DNA from 2 places in the Mesobacillus sp. LC4 genome. Region 1 is predicted to be linked to the other one. Evidence: riboswitches for the same ligand, from Rfam matches in the RefSeq annotation. Region 1 holds a riboswitch; the other holds the start of a gene.
What was found. A riboswitch is a leader RNA that binds a small molecule or an ion and turns the genes downstream of it on or off. The one in region 1 is predicted to bind preQ1.
Positions count from the first base shown of each region.

Region 2: another riboswitch for preQ1. It lies ahead of queC (7-cyano-7-deazaguanine synthase QueC); the one in region 1 lies ahead of AB5I83_RS11720 (QueT transporter family protein).

Region 1 covers NZ_JBGCUB010000003.1:158,579-173,381, reverse strand. The annotation lists gene AB5I83_RS11735 (efflux RND transporter permease subunit) at 1-2,763, opposite strand, end outside; gene AB5I83_RS11730 (2-phosphosulfolactate phosphatase) at 3,093-3,851, shown strand; gene AB5I83_RS11725 (LysM peptidoglycan-binding domain-containing protein) at 3,940-5,358, opposite strand; gene AB5I83_RS11720 (QueT transporter family protein) at 6,198-6,683, opposite strand; PreQ1 riboswitch class I at 6,690-6,734, opposite strand; gene AB5I83_RS11715 (pirin family protein) at 6,918-7,763, shown strand; cyclic di-GMP riboswitch class I at 7,829-7,912, shown strand; gene AB5I83_RS11710 (DUF5667 domain-containing protein) at 8,007-9,224, shown strand; gene AB5I83_RS11705 (FbpB family small basic protein) at 9,646-9,774, shown strand; gene AB5I83_RS11700 (sporulation protein) at 9,792-10,184, shown strand; gene AB5I83_RS11695 (protein kinase family protein) at 10,253-10,867, shown strand; gene AB5I83_RS11690 (STAS domain-containing protein) at 11,130-11,978, shown strand; gene AB5I83_RS11685 (N-acetyltransferase family protein) at 12,123-12,575, shown strand; gene AB5I83_RS11680 (DsbA family oxidoreductase) at 12,731-13,390, shown strand; gene AB5I83_RS11675 (nitroreductase family protein) at 13,418-14,044, opposite strand; gene AB5I83_RS11670 (DUF3784 domain-containing protein) at 14,227-14,803, opposite strand, start outside.
Region 2 covers NZ_JBGCUB010000001.1:930,891-945,693, forward strand. The annotation lists gene AB5I83_RS04835 (multicopper oxidase domain-containing protein) at 1-109, shown strand, start outside; gene AB5I83_RS04840 (hypothetical protein) at 93-992, shown strand; gene AB5I83_RS04845 (hypothetical protein) at 1,015-1,512, opposite strand; gene AB5I83_RS04850 (hypothetical protein) at 1,706-2,083, shown strand; PreQ1 riboswitch class I at 2,157-2,199, shown strand; gene queC (7-cyano-7-deazaguanine synthase QueC) at 2,254-2,910, shown strand; gene AB5I83_RS04860 (VUT family protein) at 2,979-3,518, shown strand; gene AB5I83_RS04865 (hypothetical protein) at 3,536-4,555, opposite strand; gene AB5I83_RS04870 (ABC transporter permease subunit) at 4,552-5,478, opposite strand; gene AB5I83_RS04875 (SDR family oxidoreductase) at 5,884-6,714, opposite strand; gene AB5I83_RS04880 (hypothetical protein) at 6,851-7,117, shown strand; gene AB5I83_RS04885 (fatty acid desaturase) at 7,465-8,499, shown strand; gene AB5I83_RS04890 (histidine kinase) at 8,742-9,881, shown strand; gene AB5I83_RS04895 (response regulator) at 9,878-10,477, shown strand; gene AB5I83_RS04900 (nucleotide excision repair endonuclease) at 10,505-10,879, opposite strand; gene AB5I83_RS04905 (DEAD/DEAH box helicase) at 11,308-12,861, shown strand; gene AB5I83_RS04910 (DUF4023 domain-containing protein) at 12,944-13,063, opposite strand; gene AB5I83_RS04915 (GNAT family N-acetyltransferase) at 13,190-13,747, shown strand; gene AB5I83_RS04920 (histidine phosphatase family protein) at 13,765-14,313, opposite strand; gene AB5I83_RS04925 (hypothetical protein) at 14,437-14,598, shown strand; gene AB5I83_RS04930 (LacI family DNA-binding transcriptional regulator) at 14,724-14,803, shown strand, end outside.

The DNA.
Region 1 (14,803 bases):
GACAGAGTAGCCCTCGTTGCGCAGCTGATTTGTGCGGTCGATCAATAATATTGCGTTGTTCAAAACAATCCCGATTAGCATGATGATGCCCATTCCGGACATGATGCTTAATTCCTGCTGCGTCAGGAATAGTCCAAGAATGACACCGACGATGGTCATCGGAATGACGGACATGACGATCAGCGGGTGGCCCAGGTGGTTGAACTGGACGGCCATGACCAGATAGACAAGGAAGATGGAAATCGCCAGGATCAGGATCATGTCTTGAACCATTTCCTGTTGTTGCTCAAGGTCTCCAGCAGGTGTGATGCTGTAGCCTTCTGGCACGTTATAGCTGTCCATCAGTTTCTGGACTTCACGGTTGATGGTGCCCAGGTCTTTTCCTTCAATATCTGCCGAGATGGAAATATATCGTTCTCCATCCTTGTGCGAGATTTCGTTCGGGTTCTCAACGCTCTTTAATGAGATGAACTCAGATAGCTTTTTCTCCCCTGAAGGAGTTGGAACTTTCAGGTCCAGCAAAGCGGCTTTGGTGTTCGTCTCTTCATCCCACTTTACTTTTAATGGAACGTTTTCTTCATTGATTTTCAATTCACCCACAGGCATCTGTAAAAAGGCCTGCTCGATGAATTGCTTGATCTGCGGTTGTGACAATCCTGCTTTTTCAATTTCAGACTCATCCAGTTGGACGACTTGTTCAACCGAAGTTCTTTCAATCGAGTTTTCGACCGCGACAATTCCTTCAATAGACTTAAGCTCTTCTATAAACCCGTCAGCAGTTGATTGGAGTTCGTCAAAGCTTTCACCTGAGATATTGACTTGAACAGGGGAACCGCCGCCTGCAGACATGGCTGCTGCTGCGCTTTTCAAAGGTACTTTCCCTTCAAGGGCTCGTAATGACTTAAGGATTTCTTCATTTACGTCTTTTTGTTCTCTTGTGATTTCATCGCCTTTTGTCATGTTGATAATCGTATACAGCATATTGCCGTTATCCATTACATAGTTAGATTCGACATCTTGAATTTCATCTAATGCTTTGTTCATTTCACTTACGATTTCCTGTTTTTCATCCAGGCTTAGACCAGGTTCGACGGTGACCATGAGCTCAGCATAACGGTTCATCATGTCTGGCATGATGGTCATTGGAATCTTTGTCACCAGCATCAGCGATCCAATGAGCATCAGGAAGAAGAGGCCGATGACAGCAAAGCTGTGTCGCTTTTTCTTGATGGTCCAGGATATCATCTTGCTGTAGCCGCGCACAAGGCGGCCTTCTTTGTTGGTCTTTTCTTTCTTTTTCAGCTTCAGGAACTTATCGGATAGAGAAGGAATCAGTGTAAATGAAACAATGACAGAGCTGATGAGAGTGATGGCGACGACAACAGAAAGAATGATCATGAAGGAGCCCATCTCACCGCCAAGCAGGCCGATTGGCACGAACACGACAATCGTCGTCAGCATCGAAGCCAATACGGCTGTAGCTACTTCCTTTGTTCCATTAATGACTGCCTCTAGACTCTTTAAACCTAATTCTTTTTTACGGTAGATGGATTCAAGAATAACGATGGACGAATCGACCATCATCCCGATTCCGAGTCCAAGACCAATAAGGGTGAGCATATTGAAGCTGTATCCAAAAACCCACATTGAAGCGAAAGTGAGCAGCACCGATGTTGGAATCGAAAGTCCGACGATCAATGTAGCACGTATATTTCTCAAAAACAGCATCAGGATCGCCACGGCAATAGCAGCACCAATCAGGATGTTACTGGTTACGCCATCTATGGATTCCTTTACATAATCTGCCTGGGCGACCATTTCATTCAATTCAACGCCGCTGACCAAGCCTTCTTTTCGGATTTGCTTGATTTCCTCACGCACCGCTTCTGCCATCTCGATTTGAGTGGCATCAGCTACTCTGCCTACCTGGACAAAAATGAAATCCTTTGAACCATTTTTCCAGACGAATGAAGAGCTTTCCAGGGGCTGCAGTTTAACGTCGGCAACCTGTGATAATTTGATAAAACCATTCGCTGCCGGAATTTGCAGGTTTTTAACATTCTCGACCGATTCTAGCTGTGTATTCCATCTAAGGGAAGGGGAGTTTGTTTCGTTGTTTAGCTGGCCCAGTGTTGCTTCATTGTTTGTCTGCTGGATTGCGCCAATCACCTGTGCTGCATCCAGCCCATTTTTTAATAGTTCGTCACGCTTCAGTTCAACAGTCACTTCTTTTTCGAGGCTGCCTGACAGCAAGACATCATGTACTTCAGGAAGAGCCTCGAGCCTTGGTTCCAGGATATTCTTAGCGAAGGCTGTCATTTTCTCCATGTCGGATCCAGAGACATCCATGAAAAAGTCGTACGCCTGGCTAGTGCCGAATTGTCCGGTCATCACATCTTTGACACCGCTCATATCGGAGGTGGTAGAATTCACCACGGACTCGACTTCCTTGTATACTTCCTCTCCACGGCCACGTTCAATCGTTAGCTGCATGGAACTTTTCCCGATATTGCTGGTCGAAAGGACTTCCTCTACACCTTCAATGCCGAGGATCTTTTTTTCAAGCGGAGTAGTGATGGTTCTTTCCACTTCAATTGCAGGCAGCTCACCGGCATAGATTTCCACATAAGCACCATCCATCTTGATGGATGGAAAAAGTTCCTTATCCAGCTTCAAAACTGAAAAGCTGCCAATCATTAAAACTAATACAACCGTCAAACTGACTAAAATCTTTCTTTGAACAATAAATCTAAATAAACTCATAAAATCCTCCCCATTATTATCGCAAAATAGGATTGTGAAAAATTTCTATTTTATTCACCCAAAAACAGATTATACACATATTAATAGGAAAAAATAACTATTTTTTTGTGTTTTTATTAATATTTCCCATATATATACCTGTTGGAGTACTTTAATCACTGGGTAAATAAAGAAACTTCCATATCCTTTAAGATATTTCCATTTTATCCCTCGTGGTGAGATTTCATAATGAGCCAGAGACAGATTTTTATATAGGGCTCAAGACCGAGAAGGAATAGGCATGTAAAACGAGAATATAATTTCGTAGAAAAAAATGTGAGGTGAATTTCATGTTCAGCCAGGCTCCTTTTAAAGTGAAAATGGAATGGGGAAGAAGAGGGGCGAGGGAGGCAGCGGAGCGAGGAGATATTATCATCATTGTCGATGTACTAAGCTTTTCATCAACCGTTGTAGCTGCATTGAATGCAGGGGCAGTGATTTTTCCTTACCCTCCAAATCGCGATGGCAAAAAATATGCGAGCAGCATTGGGGCCCAATATATACTTGGCAGGGCAGAAGCAGCAAGGACGGGAAATCCCACCTTGTCGCCAGTGACATTTAATGAGGAGCATCTTAACGAGCGTTTTGTTTTAACTTCTCTTAATGGTGCATATTGTTCCTGGATTGCTGCCAAAGTGCCAGCGCTATTGATAGGGTCATTACTCAATGCATCAGCAGCAGCTGTTCTTGCCGGTAAGCTGCAGCAGGAAACAGGAGCGGACATCACGATCGTCTCTTGCGGAGAAATGTGGAATGATGCTCGTGAAGATGAAGATGGACTGAGGCCCTCAGTTGAGGATTACTTAGGTGCTGGCGCAATCCTTTCAGGTCTTGGCGGCAGCAAATCCCCGGAAGCAGAGGTATGCGCCGGAGCTTTTATGGTTTCGGTCAATCGGTTGAAAGAACTGGTCTGGGATTCGGGCAGCGGACGTGAATTGCGCGAACGGGGATATGAAGATGATGTGAAGTATTGCTGCCAGCTGAATGTGACCGGCACTGTGCCAATAATGAAGGATGGAAGATTTATAGAAGGAAATGAAGATATCTGACCTGGTGCTAGTAAAGATGGAAAAATACTAATAGCCTTCTAGAGTCAGCTTCACTAGAAGGCCATATGAACAGAGATATTTATATGTTTTACTTTAACTTCTTAATATTGAAGTTATCCTCCAGCAGCGCCCAATTTTGCGGGAATGGGTACCCGAGCACCCAGTAGCTGACACCACGCAGATTGTATTGTTTGATCAAATCAAACTTTGCCTGGGCACTTCGGGCGTCTTCGAACCATACTTCGTGTTGCTGGCCCTGTTCATCGGTGTAGCGGAAATAAGGCGATGCGGCCACTGTATCGTATTGAATCGCAGCTCCGTACTTGATGGCGCGGCTGACAGCTTCCTGTGGACTGTATGTTTCAGCTTCCTGGCCCTGTATATGGGGAATGATCCAGTCCCTGGCATACAGCTGGAAGCCCATCAGGATTTTATTCCTTGGAATCGCTGTAACTGCATAATCAAGCACCCTGCGGATTTCGTTCAATGGTGAAACAGCCTGTGGTGAACCAAAGCGGTATCCCCATTCGTAGGTCATCAAAACGACGAAATCTGCTATCCTGCCATGTGCGGGATAATCATGTGCTTCGTATAATAGCCCTTTTTGGTCGGCCCTGACTTTCGGGGCAAGAGAAGTTGAAACGAAATAACCTTCTTTATGAAGCGTATCAACGGCTTCTTGCAGAAAAGTATTATAAAGCTCCCGATCAGCAGGAAGTACATTTTCAAAATCAATATTCAAGCCGCGGTACCCTTTTTCACGCATGACAGAAAGGATATTGTTAAGGAGTGTGGCACGATGTGCTTCACTAGCCAGTACTTCATGGGCAATATTTTCTCCGGCTTCAGTGGCTGTGAAATTGGTTATCGACATCATTGGCAGTGCGCCTTTTGCGAGTCCTGTCTGGATAGCTTCAGTATCGTCCTTCATATAAAGGACCAGCGACCCGTCAGGCTGGATGACATAGGCAAACGGGGCGATATAGGTCAACAGGTCGGCTACTCCCCCGACCAGTTCAATGGCCATTTCATCGGAATGGTAAGTGAAGGCATTCGATTCAATCGTTGGTTTCGGTTTTGGGATGACCAGGATCGTCCCTGGATAAAGCAGGTTTGGATTTTGGATTTGATTTGCCTTGATGATCGCCAGTACGGTTACAGCATAACGCTGGGAAATGTTCCAAAGAGTTTCACCGCGTTGGACGGTGTGGCGGGAAGCGGGTATGCGGAGTACGGTCCCGGGGTAGATGAGAGCAGGGTTGGTAATGGCATTCGCCCGAATGATGGCGTCTACAGTTGTTCCGTACCGCTGGGCAATCGACCATAATGCCTCACCGTTTTGAACGGAATGGAATGCGTCATAAGATGGAATGAGCAAAGCCTGGCCCACAGCCAATTGATTAGGGTTTTCCAGGCCATTTATTTCACTGATTTGCGTTACGCTCACCTGATATCTGTTTGAAATCTGCCACAGAGCTTCCCCTCTTTGTACAACATGAATGATCATAATGAACCCCCTCACGAAAAAGTCCTACAATATGCTATGAGATAAAAAGGGATTATATGTTGAAGGAGGACGTTTATTAATCTCATTATAAGAGTCAGTGTTAGCCAGGTTCAGACTAAATTGAAGAAGAGGCGGATTGAAATGTCTGAAGCAGGTGAGAGTTCGGACAAAATCAGAGGAGAAGCCGGTTAGAATGTCTGAAGTAGGTGCGAGTTCGGACAAAATCAGAGGAGAAGCCGGTTAGAATGTCTGAAGCAGGTGAGAGTTCGGACAAAATCAGAGGAGAAGCCGGTTAGAATGTCTGAAGTAGGTGCGAGTTCGGACAAAATCATAGCGGAAGCCGCTTGAAATGTACGAAGCAGGTGCAAGTTCGGACAAAATCAGAGGAGAAGCCGGTTAGAATGTCTGAAGCAGGTGAGAGTTCGGACAAAATCAGAGGAGAAGCCGATTAGAATGTCTGAAGTAGGTGCGAGTTCGGACAAAATCATAGCGGAAGCCGCTTGAAATGTACGAAGCAGGTGCAAGTTCGGACAAAATCAGAGGAGAAGCCGGTTAGAATGTCCGAAGTAGGTGCGAGTTCGAACAAAATCAGAGGAGAAGCCGATTAGAATGTCCGAAGTAGGTGCAAGTTCGGACAAAATTAAAGCGGAAGTCGGTTAGAATGTCTGAAGTAGATGCAAGTTCGGACAAAATAGCAGCGGAAGCCGTTTAGAATGTCCGAAACAGGTGCGAGTTCATACCAAAAACGGTTGAAGCTTAAGTCGATATCTAAAGAAAGACTCCAACTTTGAGGCAAAACAAAACGCATGGACTCTCTTCATCCATGCGTTTGATCTATATTAAACTAATTTTTCAAGGTTTATGCGTTTGTGAATCGCAAGCATTACAGGTATACCTACAGCCATAACCGTTAATTCACCTGCGGCTGTTGTCAGCCATGTGAACCAGAATGGCAATTGGAATGCCAGGTTCAGCTCAATCGCAATCAGGAACATCGTGAATGTGAAGACCAATGTGTTCACAACCATGCGGCCAATGATGCTCTTAATATATTTTGCTGTGAAAATCGTAATCAGCAAGGAGATCACAGACTGGCCAACTCCAAAGACGAGGTCATAGGCGACCATTGGTGAAAAGAGCAAATTGGTTAAAAACACACCCAATACGATTCCAAAAAAGTATTTCTTATTGAAAACGATCAAGTGGTTAAACATTTCCGACACGCGGAATTGTACATTAGTGAAGCCAAATGGCTGGATGACGGCAGAAACGGCAATATATAGAGCTGCAAGAATCCCGTTCCTCACAATCGTTCTAGTGTTCATTTTTCATCTCTCCTAGTTTTTTTACGTGGGATGGTTACGAACCACGTTATTTAAAAGCCAATTTTATATTATATAGGATAAAAGACCTTCTCACAATATAATTTTCTTAGAATAATAGTTGTCGGGCGACCACAAGATATCTCAGCTTAAATTATCTTTATTTTAAAATATAACGCTGCCTTGTTATAATTTGAGAATAGGAAAGTAAGCAGTATGATAAAGGGGTTTTGAAAAATGTTCATAAGAGATATCAAGAAGCATTGGACTGTTCAATATGAAGAAAGAGGGATGCCGCATGTCCAGGCAGGACTTGTGCTGAACCCACAAGACTGGAGGGAACTGGATCCTTTCATTTTAATGGCGGAGGACTGGTTTAAGCGCGGGACTTTCTCCGATCACCCGCACCGAGGCTTCCAGACGATTACGTATATCATTGATGGCAGGCTGGAGCACATTGACAACCATGGAGGCCACAGCATCCTGGAATCCGGTGACATCCAGTATATGAACGCAGGCAGCGGCGCGCGGCATGCTGAAGAGGCAGTCGACAATGATATCGCGCATACATTGCAGCTCTGGCTGAATCTTCCGAAGGAGCTGAAGGGCACTACCACTTCCTATCAAAATGTGTATTCCCAACAGGCACCGGTTGTCCAGTTCGAAGGCGGTATCTTAAAGGTGTACTCAGGAGAAACAGCTGGTGTAAAAGGGCCTCTCGAACCCTTGGTGCCTTTTACATTATCAGAAATTCAACTGGCTGAGGATACCGAATTCACATACTCATTGCCTGAGTCACATAATGCATTCTTGTATGTTCTTTCAGGAGATATTGAGGCCGGTTCAAGTCGTACACACCTTAAAAAGTCGGCTGCGGCAACATTGACTTTCAATGACGGAGGCGAGGGGACAAGCGAACTAAGCCTGAAAGCAAACCTACGATCAAGGGTGTTGGTCTATTCAGGAAAGCCGATCAAAGAGGAAGTGGTTGCCTACGGGCCGTTCGTTATGAATTCGATGGATGAGATCCGCCAGGCTTACCGCGATTATCAGGAAGGTAAATTCGGCGAGGCAGCTGAATAACCGAAACTTTAAAAGTTTCTATTTATTTTTTCCTGTCGAATAAGTAAGATAAAAGTAGAATTAAAATCCGATAATGGCAAACCCAGGGAAACCGGGGGACGCAAAGCTACAGGGGCTAAAGTCATCGACCATGCCAGCCAGATGCCGAAGATTCACATAGCTAATGTATGTGTGCTGCTCTTCGGACAGCACTTTTTATGTCGATTTTAATTCCAATATATAAAAAACAGTGGGGGTATTGGAATGAAAAAGCTTTTAGCATCAACAATTTTAACCGGAGTGTTTGCTTTTGGTACTGCAGCATCTGCAGATGTGCTCGGCGAAACGGTAGACCCGGGAACGACTCCAGACGAGTTTTTATTTACTTTTGACCAACTATTTGAGGAATTGAAGCTTCTAGTTACCTTTGATGATGAAAAAGATGCCCAACTCCTTCTCGAGTTTGCGAATGAAAGGCTGGCTGAAGCTGGCGCAATGTCAGAACAAGAAAAAACAGAATTCGTCCAACAGGCTTTTCAAGAATATTTAGAGGCTCTTGAGGAAGCGGAAGAGAAGGTTACAGAAGTAATTGTTGAAGAACAGACTGATTCTGAAGGTGAGGACGAACTGACTGAAGAGCTGGAAAATGTTTCTGAGGTTGAGGATGAACTTACTGAGGAGCTTGAAGATGAGCTGAAGGAAGAAGTTGAAGAAGCAACGGAACAAGCAAAGATCGTTGCTAATGTTGTTAAAGATCTGGACCAGGAAATGGTTTTACAGCTGCGCGAACAGGAGTTGGGTTACGGCCAAATTGCTCAAATCTTCTGGCTGGCAGAAGCAGCTGGTAAAACAGTTGAGGAAATCACTGCTTTATATACAGAAGAAAAGATCGGATTTGGCCAGGCAGCCAAGCAGCTTGGCGTCCATCCTTCGAAAATGAAAGGTCTCGCATCAGGAAAAAAACAAGAATCTGAAGAAGACCAAGAGGAAGATACAGAAACTGAGGAAAACACAGAGGGATCAGAAGAGAGCAGTACAGAAGAAGCTGGACAGCAAGCAGCTGAAACTGTAACTGAAAATGAAAGCGAAGAAACAGCCTCTGAACAAACCACGGTCCAGCAGGTTGGCTCTGCTTCAGCACAAAGTGAAAAAAGCTCTGGAAAGAAAGCTGAAGAGAAGAAAGCTTTAGCAGCAAAAAAAGCTGAAGAAAAAAAGCTTGAAACAGAGAAGAAAGCTGAAGCCAAGCAAAAAGATGCAGCAGAAAAAGCAGCAGAACAACGAAAGGAAGCTGCAAAAAAAGCTGAAGAGCAGCAAAAAGAAGCAACCAAAAAAGCTGAAGAACAAAAGCGTGAAGAAACCAAGAAAAACAAAGAAAAACAAGAAGATGAAGACAGCGAAGAAGACGATGAGCAAGACGATGAGCAAGGTGATGACAGTGATGATAATGGAAGCAAAGGAAAAGGGAAAGATAACGGCAAGTAACATTGAGCAAGTCAATGCTGCAGAATTAACTGCCAGTTTGATTTCAATGAATTGACGGAATGTACACTGTATTGTATGATTATCGTATAAAATCATATAGTCCTCCTAAAGGGGAGTAGCTTTCACAGCAGAGTCGTCATTACGGAGAATCCCTCCCGGCTTTGCTGGCAACGACAGTTGTTAGCAAGACCTTTACCAAACTTGGTGAAGGTCTTTATTTATTTTTAACCTTCACCAAACCAGGTGAAGGTTTTTTGTTTAGAAAAACAGCGGAGTGGACGCCTTCAATAATATGAAAAAAACAGCTCTGGTTCCATGAACTTGCATGCGAAAAATGAAGGAACAAATCTGAGCTATTTATAGATATAAAGAGGCATTTTACGATCGAAAAACATAAATTTAAGTATTGGAGTGTAGGTGTATGAAGAAATTACAGCTTAGCTTTGATGAACTGGTTAAGAAGAACAGAGAAGAATTGTTAGCAGATCATAAACAGATTGAGCAAATTGAAAAGAAGCTTGATGAAAAGTACATCAATCAAAAAAAGTAAATAGATGGAGGAACAGGATGTTATTACGGAAGTATATGTCTTTGCTAGGAGTAGGTTCGGCCCAGATTGACCTGATTTTGAAGAAGGATGTTTTAATTCCTGGTGAGGCAGTGAATGGAAAGTTCTTGATCAAGGGCGGAACTGTGGATCAGGATCTGCAGCTGATTGAGTGTGCCCTTGTCATGGTGAATGTAAAGACAGAGGAAGAAAGCGTACTAGATACTGTGACAATCGATGTGCAGTTAAGGATCCAGCCGGATGGGGATGATGTTGTGCCGTTCAGCTTCCTGCTCCCGAAAGATGTTCCTCCTTCAAATAAGGATATTTCCTATCATTTTAAAACAAAATTGGTTTTCAAGCAGGGTATAGAAAGCTGGGATGAAGACCTGATTAAGGTTGTAAAAAGATGATTTGCAGGATCGGTGATGGTGAAACCCCCCGTTGGAGCCATTGGGAATAGACTGAAAGGAGCAAAAGAATGAATCAATATGAACATCTTGCAAACAGTGTTGTATATTCAATCCGAGGATCAAAGGCAGCTTTGGTTCATAAAGATTCATCACTAAGGCTGGTCGGTGAGGGCAGGAGTGCGTTCGCATTCAGGATTAATGGTACAGATCTTGTTCTAAAGGTCTTTTTCCCTCAATTTGAGAAAGTGGCCGCAGAAGAAGCCGGGATTTATAAGGAGCTTGCCGGAATTCCATTTTTCCCTACTCTCCACGAATCCGGACGCAATTACTTAGTCATGGATTATGTCCGGGGCATGACACTCTATCAGTGTTTGGCAAATGGCATGCCGATTGCAGCCGGCCATATCGAGGAAGTCGATCATGCCCTTAAGCTAGCAAGAGAAAAAGGCCTGAATCCCTCAGATATTCATCTGCGGAACATCATCATCACACCAGATGATGAAGTCAAGCTTATAGATGTAGCCCGATTCCGGCAAATGAAGCAATGCTCCCAGTGGGAGGACCTAAGAAGTGCATTCTATAAATATTACAGAAGTGAACGTTTTCCGAAAAAAGTGCCAGAACCTGCGATAAATTTAATAGCATTCTTCTATAAAAAAGGACTGCTGCCAACGATTAACTAATTCAATGGCTGCAGTCCGTTTTTTAGATAGGAGACTTCCCCCTAAAAACTAGTGAAAACTAAACATGCTAAGAAAATGTCCTTTATTGAAATCCCGCAAAAAAGAAAGCGGTTTTACTCCACTGACTGAAAAGAGGTGTAAGCTCAAAAACTTGTCCTGCATTCTGAACCTGCGTTATGATGGATTATAACAGTCCAATTTGGAATATTATCCGCAGGAAAAATATAAATCAATTTGTCGTTGAACATATGGAGGAATATAAATGACAACCGAACTGCAAGCATTAGGAGAAGCAATCGTCAGCAGGAAGCATGAAATCGCTAAAGCTGTGCATAAAGATAGGTATACTGAAGCCGCTTTGACAGAGGCGCAGAAATATGAACTTGGTAAAATTGAAGTTCAAATCCTTGAGATCAGGGCGAATTTCATCGAATTATTCGGCCAGGCATTGATTGAGCATGAAGACCAGAGCAAGGTTTTTGAAAAAATCACAAATTGGGGCAAAGAAACCGGAGAATATATCTATAAACTTGGTGCTTCACTCGATGAGGCTCTTAAAGATACAAGCTATTATCGGAATCATATCTGGAAGGCACTCAAACATGAGGCCAAAGAGATGTCAGCAACAGTCATCTTTGAAGTATTGGATATTATTGATCCTTTAATGGACCATGCAATATACAGCTTCAGCCTGACATTTGTCGACTCGCACCAAAAGAGTCTTGAGAACGCCAAGACAGCATTATTGGAATTGTCCGTGCCAGTCGTTCCATTAATGCCTGGTGTAGGGGTATTGCCTCTAGTAGGGAATGTTGATACGGAAAGGGCCCAGTTGTTGATGGAAGAAACGCTGGATCAGGCTGTGAAACTCAAGCTTTCTCACCTTATCTTTGATGTGTCAGGAGTTATGATTGTCGATACAATGGTTGCGGACCAGCTGTTCAAGGTCATCAACGCTCTATCACTAGTTGGTGTCAAGACAATCATGACGGGCATCCGCCCTGAAGTTGCCCACACAATGGTGACACTTGGTCTCAACCTCGAAGGAATCATGGTCAAATCAAATCTTCACCAGGCATTCAAAGAGATTCAAACTTTGCAAAATGCATAAAATTCGAAAGCTGCCCACGCAGCTTTTTTTTTGCATAAAAAAGCAGGATTCACCTTCTAAGAGGAGAATTTCCTAGAGGGAAAGTAATGATTTTTGCATAAAGAACCTGCAGGGATTGAGAAATATAATTTTGGAGGTGATGGCATGGCTGAGTTGAATATACGGCCTGCTGAAGAACGAGACATTCCAAGGATACACCATTTAATGACCCAATACATTGTGGATTTTTATAAGAAGCCAAAACCAAATGAAGATGAACTGAGAAATTTAATTCAACACTTGCTGGCTCATCCTGACTTTGGTTTGCAGTTCGTGGCTGAAATAGAAGGGGAAATAATCGGCTTTGCAACCCTGTATTATACTTTCAGCACACTTCAGGTAAAACGGGCGGCGATTTTAAATGACTTATTTGTATCAGCCGAGGCAAGAGGCCAAAAGGCAGGAGAGCAGCTTTTTGAAAAATGTCTCTCCCATATCCGGGAAAATAATTTCGCTTATATGACATGGGAAACGTCCAAGGATAATCATGCCGCACAAAGTCTTTACAATAAAATGGGTGGAAAACAGTCAGACTGGCTGGTTTATGAAATAGAATAGATTTGCACTGTCTTCATCGGTGAGTCTGTACTCTACGAGTCGAATCTCGTGTAATTTACATGGTTAACACCTATACTATAGTGTGAAATAATCAACTGGAGGGATCCTGCATGCAAATTGAAATGTGGACAGACTTTGCTTGACCGTTCTGCTATATTGGCAAAAGGCGTCTGGATGACGCTATTAAACAGATTGATCACCCGATTGAAGTGACGTATCGATGCTTCGAGCTTGATCCGAACTCAAGTCGGGACATTGAATATAATATTTATGAAGCTTTAGCGAAGAAATATGGGATGAGCATTGCCCAGGCGAAAGCGAGCACGCAAAACATGGTGCAAATGGCCAAGGAATCGGGCCTGGATTATAATATGGACACGCTTATTTTAACCAATACTTTTGATGCTCACCGTTTGACAATGTTTGCTAAAAAGCATGGATTGATGGCAGAGATGACCGAAAGAATTCTGCGTGCCTATTTTACCGAATCAAAGCACATTGGTGACCATGAAACATTAACAGAATTGGCTGTTGAAGTGGGACTCGACCGTGATGCAGTAGAGAAAATGCTAGCTAGCGATGAAATGGCCAATGAGGTCCGCGCAGATGAAAGCATCGGCCAGCAGTATGGAATCACGGGAGTACCGTTCTTCCTGATCAATAAAAAGTACGCCATTACAGGCGCACAACCGACGGATGTCATCGTTCAGTCGTTGAAAAAAGTCATTGCTGAGAGTGAAATCACCGTTTTAAGCAGCGATGATGGAATGATCTGTGATGATGATGGCTGTGAGATTCCTAATAAAAAGAACTAGTCCTCGGACTAGTTCTTTTTATTAGGATTATATAAACTCCACGATTTCCTCGACCGGAATGCGGGTCGTTGGATGCCCTGGCTGAGCAGCCTTTCCAAGAGCCAAAAGGAGGACGGGCATATAGCGCTCATCAATGTTGAATTTTTCGAGGAATTGCTGCTTGTTGAATCCGCCCATCGGCACAGTGTCATAACCTCGCGCCTTGGCAATCAGCATAAGCTGCATTGAAATCAGTCCGGCATCGAAAGACGCGATGTTTTCCCTGATCGCAACGGGGGCAGACGGGTATAATTTATTGGTATTTTCAATCATTCTGCTCATTGTTGTTTCGTCCATATACCCAGCTTCATATGAACTGCGGTATACTTTTTCGCCATTTCGGTACATTTCCCGATCGCCCAGAACCGCAATAACAGCTGAAGAAGTTTCGACCTGCTCTTGGTTATTGGCAATCATTCTTAGTTCTTTCTTCGTTTCCTCATCCTGGATGACAAGAAACTTCCATGGCTGAAGATTGCTTGAAGAAGGTGCCAGGGCAGCCTCTTTTAATATATCTAAAATCTCTTCTTTTGAAATCTTAAAGCTAGGGTCATATTTTCTGACAGAACGTCGTTCACGTATGACACTGGACAGGCTTGTCTCAGATTTGTTCATTATGAATTCCTCCAAAGTTGTTGTTACTTTTAGTAAGCAGCTTTCAGATTACTATTAGTAAGTGGGTAAAGTCAAACAGTATGACCGGAATCGACCATTCCAATAACTGGACAGTGAAGAGGAGTGAACTTTGGAGAAATCGGGATTGAAAATAAGGGGTGCCCGTTCAACCGGGACGCCCCTTATTTTGTTTTGCTGGATAAAATTTCATACCATTCTTTCGTCTCATTTGAATTTTTGCTATTGATGAAGATCTTATCCTTTTCTGTTTCGATGAATAAATAAGGCTGTGAATCTTTGTGGATAAAAAGCAGGCTGCTTCCGTAGTCCGTTACTTTGAAATGTCCCTTTGCCAACGTGGCAAGGCCAAACCCATTTTCTTTCCATGTCACTTCGGGCATTTCCTCAAGGAGTTCTACATGGCGAATATCTGCGTAGTCCCAAACTTCACCATACATGCCTGTGATTTCAAAAGAATCACCATAGTCCTTCAATTCAAAGTCCTGATATCCTGTAAAGAAAAGTCCCACTATAAACCCAATCGTTCCAATGGCAATAAGGCTGCTGAAAATATAGCTTCGCTTTCGCTTCTCTTTTATTTCATATTTGGAAAGATAAATCAGACCGCCGAGAAGGAATACCATCATAAAACCAAACTGGACTTCCAGGGAATATTGAAAAGAAGTGAAACTTAAAGGAAGCAAAAGGGCCATTCCCGCGGCAGTAGCGAGCATCAGCTTCCCCACTCTTTGTGGATAG
Region 2 (14,803 bases), on a different contig from region 1:
CATAGAATTGGGAATGTGGGGAATCTTCCGTGTTCATAAGGATTCGAAGGAAAACCTGCCGCGGCTTGAGGAAGTTGAAGGGGAGTGGGACGATGAAAAAGAGGCATAAAATTGAAATTCCGGCCGAAGAGTCTTCAAGCCAGGAAGTATTGGAAAGCAGTTCCTCATCCAGAACCAGTCCTAAAGACGATTTTTGTCTCCCGGACGATTGTCCTGACGTAATCGATACTCCGAGATTCCCTTCACCAACTTCTTGTTTACCGGAAGGAAGGCTGCACGAACTAGAAGAAAAAATTGACGGAGCCAATCGCATGCTTTTGGATCTAGGTCTTTCAAATGAGCAGTCCGAACTCGGGCGCAGGATTTTATTTGATGGCCTGGCAGGGGAAATGGTAGAAATCAAAATCAGATGTTCTGATTCGGATGAGGACCAATTAGGTGATAGTCCAGAATTTATCGAAGAAATAGTAAACAAGAAGTCGACGACAAAAAAACGGCTCAAAAAGAAACGGCTCGCAAAGAAGAATAACTTGAAGCGGAAGCATAGATTAAAAAAGAAAAAGTTGAGTAAGAATTTTCTAGAAGGATTTGTACAATTAGTAGGCAATGATTTTGTTCAGATCCAGAAGAATGGGAAGATGTATCTTATACCCTTCCGAAGGACATGTCTTGTCTTATCTAAAAAGCCCTATCAGCCTCCAAAACCCCAAACTCCACTAGCAGAAATTGACCCGTGTTTTCGAAGGGAACTGACTTACAATTTTGGAGAAACAGTTGCTGGAGATCCCGAATTGGTACAGATATTTTTCAGGATTAAGTTAGCGATGTACCTTATGACGTTTGAAGATCAAAAAGTTACGGTCTATACAAATGCAGGAAAGGAAACAGGACATTTAAAGGGTTGTGAAAACGGCAAGATACATCTAATTAGCCAAAATGATCAGGAAGTTGAAATACCTTTTTCCTCGTGCTGCTATCTGAAAATTATCTAAAAACCTAACGCCTGAGGTCTGCTCAGGCGTTCTCTTCTTGATCCATTTCAAACCAGTTGATTGTATCGAAAGGGATCATCCTGTATTTCTTTTTAGAGGGTTTATGCTTGTATTTATGGACGGCCACCTCCACAAAATCTGTTCCAACAAAGGAAATCCTGCCATGAATCTTTTTGAAATCATTGTCGCAATCCGTCCCAATGATAACATTGCAGCCGATAGATCTTCGCAAGACTGCGGCCATCTTACTCCGCAACCCACCGAGACGAACGCTGAAATGCCTGCTGCATAACTCCCGGTCAGCAAAATTATAGCGACGGTCAAAAATTACAGGTACATAGTCATCTTTATAGCTATGACAATGATGATTCGAATTGGATTCCGGCTGTTGATTTTCCACTGATTCACAGGGAAAGGGAAAGTCAGGGTTTTGGCATTCTAGATGATCGTAATCATCGGATTCGTCAGAATGCTGTTCAAATAATTCACGGCTTCTAGAAAAATAAGCATCAATATCCATCTGTATCCTCCTTTTTGATTTTTACAAACGTAGGTGCTTGTATTCATTTTATTCTTGAAAAATTATTTTGAATGAGCAAGACGCCCTGTTAGGTAACTTGACCATATAAACGATTTTATAATATGGTGTAGGTGTATTTACTTTGGCTATTACCAGGTTCGGTATGAATTAAAGGTTAGATGGGATGGTTGTCATGGATGAATTATTGAAGAAATTGCGATACAAACAGGGTTCCGCCATTTTACTGAACGCTCCGAAAGAATTTCAGTCATTAATTAAAGAGACAGAACATGAAAACGGCAAAATGGAATTTCTGCTCATGTTCGTGAACAACAGTGAGGAAGTAAAAACTTGGTTTCCAAAAGCTCTTTCGGTTCTGAAGGAAGATGCGATCTTCTGGGTTGCCTTCCCTAAGAAGAGCTCAAAAGTGAAAACAGATATTAATCGCGATACATTATACAAGCTTGTTCAAGAACTTTCAGACTATAGAGCAGTCAGCAATGTATCCTTGGACGAAAAGTGGTCAGCACTCCGCTTCAGGCATCAGGACCTTGTCAAATCGAAAAAGTAATGGAATAAAAATATCTTTTAATCTATAAAATGTATGGTAAAATGAAAAAGGCAAAATTACATATTCCGTTGATGCGGAAGAGGTTCTAGCTACCCTCTCAAAAAAACTAAGGGAAAACAGTACTGCTGTCTTAGTGGTGCTGTTTTTTCTGTTGTAAAGGAGTATTTTTAATGAAAAATGAGAAAGCTGTTGTCGTGTTCAGCGGCGGACAGGACAGTACAACGTGCTTGTTTTGGGCCATGAAGGAATTCGGAGAAGTTGAGGCAGTTACTTTCGATTACAACCAGAGGCACAGGAAAGAAATTGAATGTGCAAAAGAAATCGCAAGCGAGCTCGGAATCGAGCATCATGTTCTGGATATGAGTCTGCTTAACCAGCTTGCGCCCAACGCACTTACCCGGAAGGAGATCGAAGTTAAAGATGGGGAAGACGGGAACCTGCCTTCAACCTTTGTGCCGGGGAGAAATTTATTATTCTTATCCTTTGCAGGCGTGCTAGCCAGTCAAGTGAATGCAAAGCACATCATTACAGGAGTATGCGAAACGGATTTCAGCGGCTACCCTGATTGCAGGGATCAATTCATTAAATCGATGAATGTGACTCTTAATCTATCAATGGACCAGAACTTTGTCATCCATACACCGTTGATGTGGCTGAACAAAGCTCAAACCTGGAAGTTGGCTGATGAACTGGAGGCTTTTGAATATATCCGGACAAGAACATTGACTTGCTATAACGGAATCATTGCAGATGGATGCGGGATTTGCCCTGCCTGTCAGTTGCGGAAAAAGGGTCTTGACGAGTATCTTGAAGGCATTGTTACTTGATGTATAGATTCAGGGTTGTTGGGCAGCAAAAATATTAGTTAAAGATATTAATAGACGGAGGTAAGATTATGAGGATTTTTTTATATTTAATTTCAATTATTACTGCGAATGTGATAACAGCAGCGCTTGCACCACTTCAGTTTGGGATGTTCATTGTACCGATGGGGACATTATTGATCGGAGCCACCTTCATCTTCCGTGATCTTGTCCAGAATAAGTACGGCCGTTCCAAAACGTATATGTTCATCGCTTTAGCATTAGTTCTGTCAGCTACCGTTTCTTATATTCTCGGAGATACAATGTGGATCGTTTTTGCTTCGGCATTGAGCTTTGCTGTGGCTGAGACGACAGATACGGAGATTTACACAAGGCTTAAGCTTCCAATGAGCTGGAGAATATTCTACAGCGGCTTGGTCGGCGGACTGCTTGATTCCATCATCTTCGTCATCATTGGTCTAAGCCCTATTGGAGCAAACTTCCTTCCGTGGGAAGCAGTGCCCGCAGCGATTTTAGGCCAGGTTATCGTCAAAACCATCATTCAGGGGATTGGCGCCATGCTCCTTAACCCTATCAGTAACATTTTCAATCAAAAAGCAATGTCAAATTAGAACAAAAGGTGCTCGATCTATTGATCGAGCACCTTTTGTTGGATTGGGACGAATTTGGCTGGAGTAATATTATCCACGTCTCTTTCGAGGTCCCGTGGCTTTATTTTAGGAACAGATATGCTGAATTTTGCTGTTTGGCTTTCCATATTAGTGATTATTTCATTCTTAATCACAATAACAAGGATGAAAATAATCAGCAGCAAGCCTAGGGAACTGAATGCTACCCATGGAGCAGTCTTCAGAGTCCAGAAATTTTGTCCTGTAAGGCCCGCAAGTTCATTGGTTATGCTTTTTGGATAAAAGGTATTATATATCTTTTCCTCATGACGTCCACCGAGAAAAAGCTGGAATAGAGCTAATCCCATTAAAATCTGTAATGTTTGCAAAACCTGTTGCACAAATAATAAAACCAAATGTGGTTTCAAATGAGGCAGGATTTGTACCTTTAAAATATGAACTTTACTTGCACCTAACAATGCTGAACTTGTCACATATGATTTCGTGCTGATTTCCTTAACTAAATCTGATGTGAAGAAAAATACAGATGGAAAGCCGAGAAGGAATAATACAATCAACTGGTATTCGATTTTGACGATAACGGGTATTTCGTTAAAAGTAAATATGACAGCATCCATCAAAATCACAGCGAGCAACAGCAACGGAATATATTGAAACGGCAGGAAAAATGCCTGGACAAATGGTTTACTGACAGGTGCCCATGTTTCCGTCATTATTCCCATTGCTGCACCAACGGCTACTCTTGCTAAAGAAACAATGAATACGGCCGCGATGGTATATTTTAACCCATCCAGGATCAACAGCAAATTATCCCGCCCATCGCGGTCAGTACCCAGTATATATTCTTTACTAGGAGGATAAGGCGGATTTTCCAGGACGTTTCCGTTTTTATCATAAAGTTGGCCAAGCATCGAACGATAATCTTCCGGACCGATAAAATTGTATAAAATACTGGTGATTAATAAGATCAGTAAGATCCCAAGGCTGATTTTCGTTCTTCGATAGGTTTGTAATTTCATATCTGAAATTCTCCTCTTTTCCTGATCACAGTCTCTTTAATGACTAGTTTTAAAAGAAACTCGAACATGATTACCGGGAGAATTAAAAAGCTGATTCCATAAATTAGCGGCAATACATGTTCACCCCTGAAAACCTGATAAAGAATCTGGTTTGAAAGAGTTGTTTCATAATGGTACATATGCTCAACTAAAATCAGGTTTGAGAGTAGCATATATAGAATGACCCGGAATTTGAGAGATAAAATAGGCAGGATATTCCGCAGGATGTAAACGAAATATAAATAAATCCTGGATAATCCTTTGGAATATCCTAAATGAACGTAATGGGCCTGTTCTTCCTCTTCCATACATTTGATTAGATATAAGGCATAAAGGATTGCAGGCAAAAAAGATGTAACGATGACAGGAAATGCTACGGGCTGAAAAGATCCAAAGCCATACATAGGAAAAATCTTATAGTTAAATTCCTTCAACAAATAGATATTCAGCATATTTATGATGAATATAAACAGAAGATCAGGAAGCCCTTCGAAATAATCCAAAAATTGATGAAATCTTTTCCTTAACTTAATAGGCGATAGAATCACCAGGAACCCGATTATACTACCCAGTATGATAATTGTAGCCAGTGATATGCCAAGAACTTGATAGGAATTCAAAAATCCATCCAATACATTTGGGTTTTGGGAATATTCAATTACACTTTTAAAACTGAAATCTAGTAATTGATTGAGGAAAGTTTGCAGTCGCTCCTGGAATCCATCAATCGAGAGTGCTAAATGTTCGCCATTCTTTCTATTAAAGTTAAATAACGCTGTAAAAGAAAGTAGAGACCCAACACCAAGCAAGAAAGTTCCGATCAACGCTAAACTATAAAGTACTTTAGTTAAGGCTTTCTTTAGAATCCTAAATCCATTTTTCATAGTTAGTCTCCTTTCAGACTTAATTAATTTCTCTCCTGTGGTAAAAAAATCCTTTTTTTGCAAGGGAACAATTTGAGCAAATCTCCTATATAGCACCAGATTGAGAGTGCTGGAAAATATAGCACAGTATTATGAGAGTAATTTCTCTAAGGTCCAGTTTCTGTTTAAATTCTGTTAACAAACTTCGTTAATTTTCGTTAAATGAGCATTTATAAGCGGAGAATTTACGTTTATAGTTTACTGAAAATAATTATGAAGCAGAAATAAGCGGAGATATTTTGGTTAACAACTATAAAAAAGCCAAATTCAATGATTTGGATGGAATAAACGGAAAAACGACCCTTATTTGTAAGAAAATAAGAGTCGTTTATAACTTAATGGGAATTTTTCCGTTCATTTTACACATTATAACTTCAATTTTTTTAAAAGTATTCTTTCAATTGTTTTCCAAGGCAGGAAATTCTTTAACTGGATCATGTTCTTGACACCTTTTCCTATAGGGAATCTCAGGGTTGGTGTACTTTCGTCTGAAGCAATCCTCGCTGCAAGTTTGGCAACATCGTACGGATTTCCATAAGAATCTTGGCCGGAAGTTAGTATTTTCATGATCGAGTCCTTCATTAAATCATATGGTGACTCATTGGATAATGATACATTTCCGATACTTTGCCATATATTTGTTTTGTATGAACCAGGTTCAATAAGGACTACATCAATTCCAAAGGGTTTTAGCTCAAGTCTTAAGCTTTCACTGTATCCTTCAAGGGCATGTTTCGAAGCAACGTATGCAGACAATCCAGGAAATCCAAATCTTCCGCTGATGCTGCTCATATTTATGATTTTACCTGACCTTTGATTTCGCATAGCAGGGAGGACTGCCTGTGTGACGGCAATAACCCCAAAGAAGTTCGTTTCAAATTGTTTTCGATATTCATCCACTGTAAGTTCCTCGGAAAATCCGCCTTGAGCATATCCCGCATTATTAACCAGCAAATCTACAGAACCGAGTGATAGCACGTACTCTTTAAATTTCTCGACCGATGGTTGCAATGTTACATCCAATTGAATAACTTTAATTTTCTCTGTCACTTTTTCAGCTTCAGCCAGTTTCAGCAAGTGCCCTTTTTTATTGAGGTTACGCATTGTTGCAATCACCTGGAAACCTGATTTAGCCAATTCGATGGCAATCAATTCACCAAAGCCGCTAGAGGAGCCTGTAACAATTGCTGTTTTCACAATTTTTCACCTTCTTATGTCTCTTTTTGTCCAATATTACAGGTGAAAGGACAATTTGAATAGGAATTAATGTATCTTTCCAGCAATCATGGAAAAAATCTAATATTGTGGATTTTCCTAAAAAGGAGCAATGCATATGACGAAGTTAGACACATTTAAGCTCTTGAATCTTATTGAAAATGTATATCCGCTTGTAACATTGAAAAGTGATACGGTACAGAGGTGGATGGCCAGCTGTGAATTGATGGATTATAGCTTGGTATTCAAGAAACTGGCTTTGCATATCAGGGAGAACCCTTATCCTCCTTCCTTGGAGGACATCCTAGTTAACTCAGGGGCTAATGGCAGCTATTTTGATTGGTTGGATGAATATTCAATCAGGACTGAAAATGGGGCCGCCTGAGTGAAGGATAATTTATTCATGAAATTTCGGTGTTTAATTTTGAATTTCATGTGGTACTTTTTCAGGTGAAAAGTGATTTTTTTTCGAAAAGGGGGTTATCAATTTTTAAAAAGACTCTGCCTAAGCATCTAATTTTTAACGAGTAAATGGCTGAATAAAAAAATATTAACAAATATTATTACCTGGTCACAAAATGAAAACGTTGTTAAATCAAGGTTTCAAAGACGAAAAATATAGAAACATGACATTTATCATATGTCATATATGACACCTGCTACTGCACAGAAACCTTTCCCTTATTTATAATTTGGTTAACTAACAAATCCGAAAGGGGAATTTATATCAAGATGGCAACTCACAATGCAAAAGAACTTAGAAAACAGGTCGCCCCTTATGAAAGCTCAAACATTAAAGATAGTACCATTCAAATAATTAATACGGTCATTCCATTTCTGGTTTTATGGTTTCTCGCCTATCAAACCCTTGAAATTTCCTATTTATTAACACTTGGAATCGCAGTTTTCGCAGCTGGTTTCATGATCAGGATTTTCATCATCTTTCATGACTGCACGCACCATTCATTCTTCAAAAACCGTACAGCAAACAAAGTGGTTGGTACGCTCACAGGAGTATTAACATTGTTCCCTTATAGCCAGTGGGGACATGAACATTCTGTCCACCACGCAACAAGCAGCAACTTGGACAAGCGGGGTACAGGGGACATCTGGGTCCTGACTGTTAACGAATACATGGCTGCCCCGATGTGGATGAAACTCGCGTACAGACTATACCGTAACCCGTTTGTGATGTTTGTGCTCGGGCCGATTTATATCGTTTTGATCACTAATCGTTTCAATCGTAAAGGTGCCAGGATGAAGGAACGTCTGAACACCTATCTAACGAATGTGTTGATCTTTGGAATTTCTGCTCTTTTGATATGGGCAATTGGCTGGAAGGCATTCATAATGGTTGAAGGTCCAATCTTCTTCATTGCAGGTATGTTTGGCATTTGGCTATTCTATGTACAGCATACATTCGAAGATTCATATTTCGAAGAGGATAAGGATTGGGAATACGTGAGAGCTGCGGTAGAAGGAAGCTCTTATTATCAACTGCCAAAAGTGCTTCAGTGGATTACTGGTAACATCGGCTACCATCACGTGCACCATTTAAGCCCTAGGGTTCCAAACTATAAGCTTGAAGAGGTCCACAAGAATACAAAGCCTCTGCAAAATGTGCCGACGATCACACTTTCTACAAGCTTGACATCCTTGAAATTTCGTTTGTGGGATGAAAAGAATAAGCAGTTTATCAGCTTCAAGGAAATGAAAGCCTATAAGCACAACAGCAAATTAACTGCACAGACTAAGCCTGAACTATAACAACCACTCCCCTTAATCCGAGTATGACTGATACTGGAATAAGGGGAGTCATTTTTTTAAGCTGGCAGATTTTACATATGTTAAAATAAGAGCAGATACTTATAAATAGGCTATTTTCCATTCACTATTGCTTGAATATTTGCTTGTTACCCCATTAACAAGAGGTCGGAACCTTTTATGGGTGATAGATTACGGAAGAAGCAACTGAGTTTTCGAAAATAGCCGTAAAAAAGAGGTTTGATATGATCAAAAAGTTTTTTAATTCGCTTAGAATTACCGGAATTTCTCCATACATATGGACGATTCTGGGAATATTGCCTTTTTACTTCCTTTGGCAGCTGCCAACGACAGTAGGGAAAGTTGTCGGAATCATTCTGACACTTTTGTTCTTTCTCGTATACTGGCTAGCCTTTGTTTCGAAGGGCTGGACGGTTTATCTATGGACTTGTATTTTAATAGGTATTTCAATAGCGTCTACGAGTTTGTTCAGTTACATATATTTCGCTTTTTTTATCGCTTATTTCATTGGGAACATTAAGGACCGGATTCCTTTCCTGGTTCTGTATTTCATCCATCTAGTTGGGACTTCGATTGTGATCAATTTTGAGATTGTCTTGCAAGAGGATTTTTTCATCAGACAGCTTCCAATCATCGTGATTGTATGGATTGGTGTCATCCTTCTGCCGTTCAGTATCCATAACAAAAATGAACGAGGAGAGCTTGAGGAGAAGCTTGAGGATGCCAACAAACGGATCTCGGAGTTGGTTAAACTGGAAGAGCGTCAAAGGATAGCCCGAGATTTGCACGATACACTAGGCCAAAAGCTGTCTTTGATCGGACTGAAGAGTGATTTAGCCAGGAAGCTGATCAATAAAGATCCTGAACTGGCAAAAGAAGAATTGAAAGATGTCCAGCAGACTGCCAGGACGGCTTTGAATGAAGTAAGGAAAATGGTTGCTGAAATGAGAGGGATCCGTGTTCGTGATGAACTGGTTCATGTAAGACAGATGCTAAAAGCTGCTGAAATCGAGTTTATCGGCAATGAAGAAGAATTCAATCTCAATAATGTTTCTTTGCTGTCTGAAAACATCCTGAGTATGTGTTTAAAAGAGGCCGTGACGAATATAGTTAAGCATAGTAAGGCATCAACGTGCAGCATATCAATCAAGCAAAGTGAACAGGAATTGTTTGCTCAAGTAAGCGACAATGGCGTGGGAAATATTGCCGACGAAGACCTATATAAAGGGAGCGGTCTTCAGGGAATGCGCGAGAGACTGGAATTCGTGAATGGCACACTCGAAATTCTTTCTGAAAATGGAACCACTCTATTAATCAAGATTCCAAAAGTATTGAAACAAACGGGCAGGGAGGACCTGATATGATAAAAATTGTCATTGCGGAAGACCAGCGCATGCTTCTGGGGGCATTAGGCTCCCTGTTGAGTCTTGAGGATGATATGGAAGTTGTGGGGAAGGCGAGCAACGGAGAGGAAGCTGTTGCTCTTGCAAAAGAGCTTAAACCGGATATTTGTGTCATGGATATTGAAATGCCTGGGAAAACAGGTCTGGAAGCAGCGGAAGAATTGAAAGGCTTGGGATGCAAGGTGATCATTTTGACGACTTTTGCGCGTTCTGGTTATTTTCAGCGAGCATTGAAAGCTGGTGTGAGCGGGTATTTATTAAAGGATAGTCCATCTGAAGAGCTTGCAAGTTCGATTCGCAGCGTGATGGGGGGAAGACGCATTTATGCACCAGAGCTAATGGACGATGTATATAGCGAAGAAAATCCGCTGACTGATAGGGAAATGGAAGTGCTTGAGCTCGTTGCCGATGGGAAGAATACGAAAGAAATCGCAGGAGAATTGAGTATTACGACAGGTACAGTCCGAAATTATATTTCGACAATCCTAGATAAGCTCCAAGTGACCAACAGGATTGAAGCAATCACTCAATCCAAGGAAAAAGGATGGTTTAAATAATAAGAAGAGCCTGATATCAGGCTCTTCTTATTTGTAGAATACCTTATCAATATTATACTTGGCCTTAAGTACATTAATGGCATAGGTTTCATAAATTTCTCTGTCTATCGGATCGACCACTGTAATGACAGCAATCTTATTCACTTCATGACGGTGGTTTTTGATAGGAGATACATTATCCTCAAAATGTTTTTTTACGCGTGGTCTAAGTTTCCGGGCTTTCCCTACGAACATCAATTCGTCGTCGGCGTTGAAAAACAAGATGATTCCGCCTTTATCCCTAGGAATACGATGGTAATCTGTAAACCCATATTCGCTGCTAATGACCGCTTCTACCTTTTCTCCTAATTGCTTGCTTCGTGTAATGACTACATCTGGTGCTGGCAATTCAATTTTAATCACTTTTAATCACTTCCTATTCTTCAATTAGTAAATCGTACCACAGGCAAATATGAAAATCCACATAATAATATTATTTTACCCAATCAGAAAGAGACTGACGCATAATGTGCTGGACGGACGGACGGACGGACGGTCGAACGATAGCTTTATGAAGAGGAATCCGTCCGCATAAGGATACAATACCGACCGAACGATAGCCTTATGAAGAGGAATCCGTCCGCATAAGGGTACGATACCGACCGAACGATAGCCTTATAAAGAGGAATCCGTCCACATAGGTGTACGATAACGAAAATTCTTTAGGAATGATAAAGAGACTTCTTTAAGTACCTGAATCAATCCAGGCTTGATATTTTCCTTCAATAAAAGCAATAATGATAAGGGATGGTCGGTATAATTCGGCCTTATAAAGAAAGCAGGGATTAAATTTGAATCAATTTAGATCACTAGGTATCTCAGAACTACTTGCAGACACGCTTAACCAGCAGGGAATTTCCAACCCAACACCCATCCAGGAAAAAGCAATACCATTGTTGCTCGATGGCAAGGATGTTATTGCACAATCCCAGACAGGTACAGGAAAAACCTTTGCTTTTGTGCTGCCAATACTGGAGAAAATAGATATTAACAAATCCTATATACAGGCCTTGATTGTAACTCCTACTAGAGAGCTTGCATTACAGATCACACATGAAATCAAAAAACTGATTGAGGGAACAGAAGGAATAAATGTTCTTGCTGTATATGGAGGGCAGGATGTTGAATCACAGCTTAAAAAGCTTAAGAAGAACATTCATATTGTCATCGGTACTCCCGGCAGATTGCTCGACCATATTCGCAGGGAAACGGTTGATTTCTCCAATGCAAGTTTCCTTGTCTTGGATGAGGCTGACCAAATGCTTCACATCGGTTTCCTGAATGAGGTCGAAGAAATCATCAAGCAGACACCAAAAACAAGGCAAACCTTACTTTTTTCAGCGACTATGCCGGATGAAATCAAAAGGTTAGCAAAAAAACATATGTACAAACCAGAATATATCCAGGTCGAGAAAAACCAGGCCCCGCTTGAAAATATCAAACAAATTGCCATCAGTACAACTGACAGGGCAAAACAGAATGACCTAATCGAATCTCTTAGATTGTATCAGCCATTTTTAGGCGTTATTTTTTGCAGAACGAAAAGAAGGGTTAGCAAGTTGAATGACGCTCTGAAAGCGAACCATTTTAATTGCGACGAGCTTCATGGTGACCTTTCACAGGCAAAAAGGGAACAGGTGATGAAAAAGTTCCGTGAAGCTAAGATTCAGTATCTGATCGCAACAGATGTTGCGGCAAGGGGACTTGATGTTGAAGGTGTAACGCATGTATTTAATTATGACATCCCTCTGGATACTGAGAGCTATATCCACCGAATCGGGCGAACTGGGAGGGCAGGAAGTGAAGGACTCGCTTTAACATTTTATTCGCCAAAAGATAGGCCCTTGTTGGACCAAATAGAAACAGAGCTCAACTTAAGAATTGAAAAGAAAAACATGGGGAATGCCAAGAGAAGTGATTCCCAAGCGGATGAAGTTAGTGCCCGAAAAAAAAGTAAACAGAGATCGGGTGATTATAAGGGAAAGAATACTCGATCAAGAAGACGGGATGATAATAAACCTGAAAGGGATCATCGGGGTGAAAAAATAAGTAAAGATCCAGGTTCGAGAAGAAGGGCGGAAGATCGACGCGAAGCTCGATACGATGGTCCAAGCAGAAGAGAGAGGGAGCAGTCCTCATCAAGGCGTGAACTTAGAAACCATCCTGAAGGACAGCAATCCAGCCCTTCTCGTTCAGGTGGAAGAAGAATGAGTGATGATAAAGCAAGGAGAAGTAGTGGTGAAAGGCCTACCCGGGAAAGACAGGGCAGAGAGCGACAGAACTCCAGCACTCCAGGAGGCCGAACAGCAAGAAGAGGCGGATCAAGCAGCCGCAGAAGCAGGTAGCAGAAATAAAAACAGACCGCAGCTCATTTTATCTGCGGTCTGTTTTTATACAGTTTTCTTACCGAGTTTAGAACTTTTCTGTTTAATGTTGCTTATTTGGAAGCTTGTCACTCGGGTTTTCTTTTCCCTGACGTTTTCTATTCTGTTCGTCTTTCCTTTGTTTATCATGAAGTTTCTGAACAAATTCGTTGGTACTCTCCATTCGTAATACCTCCTGTTATAAATGATTCGTCGTTACTTTTTCCATTACTGAATCAAATCATTCATGTAAATAAACACCGATAGGGTAAAATAGGAGTTATAAATTCCCATGTAAGGAGAGACAGGTGTGGAAATAAAAGATGTTTTCGGAAATTTGCCGGTGCTTGAAACGGAGCGTCTGGTCTTAAGGAAAATAAGATATGAGGATATTGATGATATACATACATATGCCTCCAACCCTGAAGTATCGAAATATGTATTCTGGGGAGCACATGAAACAAGAGAGGCGACGGAAGACTATTTAAAGATGATTTTAACTCTTTATGCAGAGGGGAAAATTGCTCCATGGGGCATTCACTATAAAGAGGATAACAAGCTGATTGGTACAGTAGACTTTGTTTCCTGGCAGACTCAGCATAAGACTGCGGAACTTGGTTATGCTCTGTCCAAGGACTATTGGGGAAGAGGAATTGCTACTGAGGCAGCTAAAGAATTGATCAGGTTTGGAATGCAAGAAATGGGTCTCGTCAGGATCCAGGCAAAAAGCCTTGTAGCCAATGTAGGTTCTGAGCGTGTAATGGAAAAGGCTGGAATGACTTTTGAAGGTATCTTAAGGAAGTTCATTTATGTTAAAGGCGCCCATTATGACGTGAAAATGTACGCAATCATAAAAGAAGAAGTTTAAAAATGAGCGCCGTTTAGTTAACTGTTGTCATCATGTTTGTTAAAGATATACACTCTTGCGTTTTCGGCTCTATTAAATTTAGGGCCTGAAAACCCTCTCTTTAATAACTCCTTCCTCATGAACATCATGATTCCTCCGTGCCCAACAATCAGAATGTCTTCACCGTGAGCCAATGCTTGATCCAGAACCCTGTTGATTCTCTTGATAACTTCTTGTTTACTTTCCTTTTGTGATTTATGTCCCAGTAACCAGGCAATCCGAATGAATGTGACATGAAGCCAGAGAGGAAGACGAATTTCAGTATGAATGACAGGATAAAGTGTCATCTCCCGCAAGTCCTCCAAAAAAATGATCTCTCCTTCAAACGCTTTGAATGCTGTTAACTTAGCTCTTTCCAAATCACTTGAGTAACATTTAACCCACTTTTCATCCTGATGATGTATTTCAACTTCCTCGACTTGGGATTGATTATACTCCTTTTGCCAATTTAGAAGCTCCTGAGAAGTGACAAGCTTATTTGGATAGCCTAATGTCACTTTAAAATGCCGTAATAATCCAACTTTCATATTCATCATCCTAACCAATGGAGTATCCTACTTTAATTCACCAAATAGCTATAAAATACCTTTAAAAAAATTTGTGTTAGTTCTAGCGAAATTGAGGAACTTTAAAAGCAGGAGGTGTCTACATTGCCAAGAGGAAAAGAACTCGAACAGCTGCCCATGGCTAACACTTTGCCAGGAATGGGGGAGGACCCCAGTAAGTTTGACCGTGAAATACTAACAGGAATCACAAACGATGTACGTCCAATGCCTGCAAAAATAAAGGAAGATCATCAAGGTAATAAATAACGTGAACTTGAAGGTTTTTTGCCTTCAAGTTTTTTCGTTTTAAAGAAACCGGGTTGATAATAAATTAAAAGCATACTATTATTGAGTGTGAAACGTAAACGTTTACGTAAAGGGTTTGATTGGAAATGAGTTATACAATTAAAGATGTAGCAAAACATGCAAATGTCTCGATTGCTACTGTATCAAGGGTCCTGAATGGACAGAG